Regions from separate parts of the Candidatus Merdisoma sp. JLR.KK011 genome, predicted to be linked through region 2. Evidence: riboswitches for the same ligand, from Rfam matches in the RefSeq annotation. Region 2 holds a riboswitch; the other holds the start of a gene.

Region 1 (3,413 bases), on a different contig from region 2:
CTCCGTTGGGCCCCAGAAGGCCGAAAAATTCTCCTGTTTCAATCTGCAGGCTGATAGAGTCTACGGCAGTAAAATGTTCAAATTGCTTTGTTAAATTGTGAAGCTCAATCATGTCCGCCTCCGGGCTCTTTTGCAATGATGAGAGAGTAGTATCCGGCGTCATCGGGGATCTCCTCTGCGCTTCGATAGATATGTTCATTTTCCATGCCGCAGTTTTCTACCATCACCACTTTTCGGCCGCTGGATTTTAAGATTTCCTTTACCTGGTGCATTTTTTTTCCTGACTTCATCAGGACATAATTTCCCGGAAGGGACAGATCGCTGTTCAGCTTGTGAACGGCGGGCAGAATGTGAAGCTGCTCGTCCCATTCCGCCAGAGACGTGCAGGTCCGCGCCGCTGCGGCGCAGAAGGAGGTAATGCCGCTGACAAGCTCTGCCTCATAGCCCCGTGCCAGAATCCGCTTCTGGACATAGAGGTAGGTGGAGTAGATGGTGGGATCTCCCAGGGTAAGGAAGACCACGTTCTGCCCCTGCTTTAGATAGGCCTCGATGGCATCGGCAGCCTTTTCGTGGTTCAGATGCATTTCCTCCTTGTCGTGGGTCATGGGCATATCCACGGAGAGAAGGGTTTTTTCCGCCAGCTTTGGTACGGCTTTTACGGCTATCTGATAGGCAACCGTTTCCTTTGCCGCCGGGCCGGGGAGGGCGATGATTTCATTTTCTTTTATAAGGCGTACTGCCTTTAAGGTCATAAGCTCCGGATCTCCCGGGCCTACACCTGCCCCATATAATATTCCATTCATAACTGTATCCGTCTCCTGTTCCAGTTCTTATTCCGGTTTTATGCCGGTGCATGTGGTTTATTATAAGTGCCTTAAAAATATTTTTCAACTGCATTTCTCATATTATTGCATTTTTATGGGAGATGTGCTATATTACACTTGTAGCTTCGCAGGAAGCCAACTGTAGGTGTCGCACCGTTTCGAGCGGTGCGGTGAAAAGGGAAACAGGTGAGAAACCTGTGCGAACTCGTCACTGTAAATAGGGAGCGGGATGCCATAATGTCACTGAGAGATCGGGAAGGCGGCATCTTTGTGAGGATCTATAAGCCAGGAGACCTGCCTATAGAAAGTTTCGGGAGAATTCCGCTCCCGGGGCCACGAGTAACTGGTCGCAGATGGAAAACCATAACATCATTGCGTCCTCTTACAGATGCCTGCCCAGATGCGGAAGGCATTTTTGCTGTTGTTTAAAAAGATTGAACAGGAGCATTACCACGTCAAAATGCAGACGGCCTGCGGCGTCTGCAGAAAACAGATGCAAAACAAAAAGGAGGAACGGCATGAAAAGAAAAATGTCAACACTGCTGGCAGCCCTGCTGGCACTCACCCTTGCATTAAGTGCATGCGGAAGTAAGGAAGAAACGGCGCCGGCCGCTGAACAGGCACCGGCGGAAACAGAAGCAAACCCTGAGGAACCGTCAGAATCGGCGGAAGCGCCCCAGCCGGAGGAGAGCACGCCGAAGGAGGCAGACGCTGCAATTCTTGCGGTAAGCTTCGGAACCAGCTATAACGACAGCCGGGACATTACCATCGGCGCCGTGGAGGAAGCCATTGCCAAGGCATTTCCGGAGTATGAGGTGCGCCGGGCATTTACGGCCCAGATTATCATCGACAAGCTGGCCGAGCGGGACGGCCTGGAGATTGACAACGTGACCCAGGCGCTGGATCGCGCGGTGGCAGACGGAATCAAGACTCTGATTGTACAGCCTACCCATTTGATGAATGGTCTGGAGTATGCGGATCTGGTAAAAGAGCTTGAAGATTACAAGAGCGATTTTGACAAGGTGGTTCTTGGAGAACCTCTTCTGACCAGTGACAAAGATTTTGAGACAGTAATGAATGCTATTACAGCTGCTACAAAGGAGTATGCGCAGGACGAAGAGACAGCCGTTGTCTTTATGGGACATGGAACGGAAGCCGAATCAAATCAGGTTTACAGCACCCTGCAGGAGAAGCTTACGGGCGCAGGGTTTGAGAATTACTACATCGGCACCGTTGAGGCAGCGCCGACCTTAGAGGATGTTATGGCGCTTCTGAAGGAAAAGGGAACTTATAAAAAAGTAGTTTTGGAGCCGTTGATGGTTGTGTGCGGCGATCATGCCAACAATGATATGGCAGGCGACGAGGAGGATTCCTGGAAAACCCTTCTTACCCAGGAAGGCTATGAGGTAGAATGCGTGCTTAAGGGGCTGGGAGAGCTGCCGGAGATTCAGCAGATGTATGTGGAACATACGCAGGCGGCTATTGACAGCTTGAATTAGAACAAGAAAAATTATAAAAAGACGGGAACGGGAACATGAGACGGACTGTATATACATTAGCAGGAATCATAGGTGCGGGTATTTTCTGGATATCAGGGATGACCGGTCTGGCAAAGGAAGAAGAGGAACGTGAGATTTCATACGATCAAGTAGCCTCGGAGAGCGAGCGGGCCGGTTCCTCGGAGGTAGGCGTTGAGGGAATGATGCCTGTCTATGGAACGGATGTTGCGGACGGCGTCTATGAGGTGACGGTGGAATCCAGCTCCTCCATGTTTCCCATAGAAAAAGCAGTGCTTACAGTGGAGAGCGGCAGCATGACTGCCGTTCTCACTATGGGCGGCCAGGGATACTTAAAGGTGTATCCCGGTACTGGCGCAGAGGCGGCAAAGAGCGATCCTTCTGCATACATAGGCTTCCAGGTAAATGAGGAGGGAAAGCATACCTTCACTATACCGGTGGAAGCGCTGGATCATCCCATAGCCTGTGCTGCATTCAGTAAAAACCGGGAAAAGTGGTATGATCGTTTCCTTCTCTTCGAGGCGGAAAGCCTTCCTAAGGAGGCTGTCCTGGTGGAGCTTCCCGATTATGAAGCCTTAAAGCAGGCTGCGAAAGAAAAGCGGATTGCAGCGCTTAAGGAAGAAGCGGATCAGGAAGAGACGGGAGATGGAGATACAAAAAAAGCCCCGGAAGGGCAGCTGGAGACTCTCGCACAAGCGGCGCTGATCGAGATGGAGGACGGAGAGTATGCCATCGAGGTGGAAGTAAAGGGCGGGACAGGAAGGACAACGGTAAGCTCTCCGGCCGGACTGACAGTCCGGGACGGCCGGGCTTACGCCAGGATTGAGTGGAGCAGCTCCAGCTATGACTATATGCTGGTGGGCGGGAAAAAGTACCTGCCGCTCTACGAGGAAGGCTATTCCACCTTCGAAATACCCATCACAGTATTCAATGAGCCTATGGAGATCATCGCAGATACCACGGCTATGAGCACGCCCCACGAAATAGAATACCAGCTCATTTTCTACGGCGACAGCGTCATGTCAAAAAACCAGACTCCCCAGGCGGCAGCCAGACGGGTGGTATACATGGT
Region 2 (3,413 bases):
AAAGCCTTCTAAAACAGCGGAACCGGAGCGCTTTTACCACGGCTTTGTGCTGGGACTTTTGGCGGAGCTCCGTGGACGCTACATTCTGAGCTCCAATCGGGAGAGCGGTCTGGGGCGTTACGATGTGATGCTAGAGCCGGTGAAGGAAGAGGATGATGGGATTATTATAGAATTCAAGGTGTTCCGTCCTGGGAAGGAGCAGACCTTGGAGGACACGGTGCAGGCAGCCCTTGCACAGATAGAAGAAAAGAAGTACGCTTCCGCCCTGGAAGCAAAAGGAATCGCCCCAGAGCGGATTCGCCGGTATGGCTTTGCTTTTGAAGGGAAAAAGGTTCTGATCGGGTGATTATATCTCAAAGATGGAGCATGAATTATCAGAAAAAAGTGTATCCAAAAGAAAAGGTGCATATGCCGGATGTGGAGCTCATTTTTTGGAGGAATCCATGAGAGTCTTTGGCCTGGAGGAAACAGAAGAAAACACGGAATAATTATTGAATGAACAGCTCGAAGTTGTTATACTAAAGACAACGAAGGGCTGTTTTCATTGTTAAGCAGCCATGAAAGGACGGTATACATATGGAAAGGAAGATAGACAAGAAGATGTTCCGGTCTGTTATTATATATGGAATCGGACAATATTATAAAACCATAAAACCAGAGCTGTTTGCTCAAATAAAGCCGGACTATCTGTGCGACAGAAAATGGGATACGGATGCACCGGAGAGCTTTGATGGAATACCGGTTATCAGCCGGGAGAACTTGTATAAGCTGGAAAACAGCCTTGTGATCATATCGGGGGGGGCACCATGGACCAATGAATCTATAAGAAGCGACATGGCGCATATTCCCGGAGCAACGGTTGTTCATGTTGATGAGATAATCGGAAGACAGGTAAATATCACAGGCAAGATGCTTAAGAAAATGGAGAATAAGGGATATTACGAGGATTTTTGGGGAAACAGGGTTGAGTTTGATTCGACAGTTCCGGATACGGTTTCCATTATTTTTCGTGGAAGAGATAACAGGATGGTAATCGGCAGTCATGTTACAGCCGGCAGTCTGACGGTTGGTTTTGGGAACGGCGGTGTGTGCGTGATCGGGGACAGGGCAGAGATTATGGAAGCATATATTGCAGTGTCCGGAGCAAAAGTGATGATAGGAAAGGACAGTCTGATTTCTACAATGGTGCAGATACGGAACCATGACGGGCATCATATGTTTGATTTGGAAACGAAGAAGAGAATCAATCATCCTGCAGATGTTATCATTGGCGATCATGTATGGATCGGCTATAGAGCCATTATTCTGGCAGGGGCAAGGATCGGAGCAGGCTCTGTTATAGGGGCTGGGGCAGTTACCTCTGGTCAGTTTGGCGGGAATCTGGTAATAGCCGGCTGCCCTGCAAGAGTGATTCGGACGGGGGTATGCTGGAGCAGGGACGATACGGATTATTTTAATCACGAATCCTTGGATGCATGTTTGTCACAGGAGGCAGAAATGAAAGCTTTCTTATTTGACGAATTCCCCCCCATATGTTAAACTATAAAACAGATGTTATTACAGAAAAATGAATAAAGTACAGCAGAAAGTGTGCGTCCGCAGATTGCGGTTCACGAAGGGAACCACAGCATCCGCAGACGCAGAAAAGGGAATTGGGTTAGAATCCCAAGCGATCCGGTCACTGTAATTAGGGAGCCGAGTCCGGGAGCAGATGCTTCAGAAAGCCATTGCGTGCAAAGCGTGAGAAGGCAGGGCGAAGGCGGAGAACTATAAGTCAGGAAACCTGCTTTCTGCCAGCGGGGCTGCTGCAATATAGACAGGCGGCCTCCAGGGATTGAATGGGCTTCCGGTAAAAGCTGTTCGAGGAAAGAAAGAGACAGACAGGGCCCGTTTATGCCGCGGGCTCTTTTTTATAGTGTGTGTGGGCTGCTGCAATATAAGACAGCAGTTTTGGAAGCGGCGGAGTTAAGAAAATACAAGAGAAAGAGGTAGAGCTATGGTATCGTTTATTGGAGCGGGGCCGGGGGATCCGGAGCTTCTGACTATTAAGGGAAAGCGGCTGATAGACAGTGCGGATATTATTATCTATGCAGGGTCTTTGGTGAACCCTAAGGTGCTGGCGGATGCAAAGAAGGATGCATGTATTTACAACAGCGCGGGCATGACCTTGGAGGAGGTTCTGGCTGTGATGCAGGAAGGGGAGGCAGCCGGGAAAAAGGTAGTCCGGGTGCATACCGGGGATCCGGCTGTTTACGGGGCCCACAGGGAGCAGATGGACGCTTTGGATAAAATGGGGATTTCTTATGAGGTGATTCCCGGCGTCAGCTCTTTTCTGGCCGCAGCCGCAGCCTTGAAAAAAGAGTACACCCTGCCCGGCGTCAGCCAGACTGTTATACTTACCCGGATGGAAGGGCGCACCCCCATGCCGGAGGGAGAGAAGCTTTTAGATCTGGCAAGACACCAGGCTACCATGGTTATTTTTTTAAGTGTAGGAATGCTGGAGGAGCTCTGCGCTGTGCTGCGGCAGGCGTACAGGGCGGACACCCCGGCAGCGGTAGTATACAAGGCCACCTGGGAGGATGAAAAGATCGTCCGGGGCACCCTTACGGATCTGGCGGAAAAGGTGAAGGAGGCCGGCATACGAAAGACGGCGCTGACGGTAGTGGGTGATTTTCTGGGGGATGATTATGAGCTGTCTAAGCTTTATGATAAAACCTTTACCCACGAATTCAGAAAAGGAGTGGAGCCATAGATGGGGATTCAGCTTTTAAGTATCAGCCATAAGACGGCTCCCCTTGCCATACGGGAATTATTCGCTTTTACACAGGAGCAGCAGACGGAGCTTCTCGGGGCTTTGCGCTCTGAAGCTAAAGCGGCGGAAAGCGTGGTGATCTCCACCTGCAACCGGACGGAGATTTATACTTATTATACGAGGGAGGAACAGCGGCAGAAGCTGTTTTCCAGGATCCAGAGGGTTGTCCTTGAGAAGGCAGGCGCCCTTAAGGTAGATCACATTACCGATTATCTGCGGTTTTACCAGGGGGAGAAGGCAGTGCGCCATCTCTTTTTGGTGGCGGCCGGACTGGATTCAATGGTGGTGGGAGAGGATCAGATTCTGGGCCAGGTGAAGAAGGCCCACGGCCAGGCCAGGGAGGCCGGCACCACAGGAAAATATCTGAATACCCTGTTCCGCTACGCCGTAACCTGCGCAAAACGCATCAAAACGGATACGGAGCTTTCCAAAACCTCTGTTTCCACAGCCACCCTTGCCGTCAAAGCTGCGGAGGAAGCCCTGGGAGGCCTTGGGGGAAAGAAGGTTATGGTGATTGGGGGAACCGGGGAGATCGGCGGGATTGTGCTGAAGAATCTCTGCAGTATGAAGGGACTGCACATCTACAGTACGATTCGAAATA

Evidence for each region. A riboswitch is a leader RNA that binds a small molecule or an ion and turns the genes downstream of it on or off. The one in region 2 is predicted to bind cobalamin.
Region 1: linked by a shared signal. The riboswitch ahead of VV089_RS20735 (sirohydrochlorin cobaltochelatase) and the one ahead of cobM (precorrin-4 C(11)-methyltransferase) in region 2 are both predicted to bind cobalamin.

The regions. Positions count from the first base shown of each region.
Region 1 covers NZ_JAYWSZ010000004.1:1,422,064-1,425,476, forward strand. The annotation lists gene VV089_RS20725 (ABC transporter ATP-binding protein) at 1-163, opposite strand, end outside; gene cobI (precorrin-2 C(20)-methyltransferase) at 105-803, opposite strand; cobalamin riboswitch at 951-1,140, shown strand; gene VV089_RS20735 (sirohydrochlorin cobaltochelatase) at 1,343-2,323, shown strand; gene VV089_RS20740 (hypothetical protein) at 2,359-3,413, shown strand, end outside.
Region 2 covers NZ_JAYWSZ010000003.1:558,084-561,496, forward strand. The annotation lists gene VV089_RS03585 (AAA family ATPase) at 1-346, shown strand, start outside; gene VV089_RS03590 (acyltransferase) at 577-1,539, shown strand; cobalamin riboswitch at 1,587-1,805, shown strand; gene cobM (precorrin-4 C(11)-methyltransferase) at 1,997-2,752, shown strand; gene hemA (glutamyl-tRNA reductase) at 2,753-3,413, shown strand, end outside.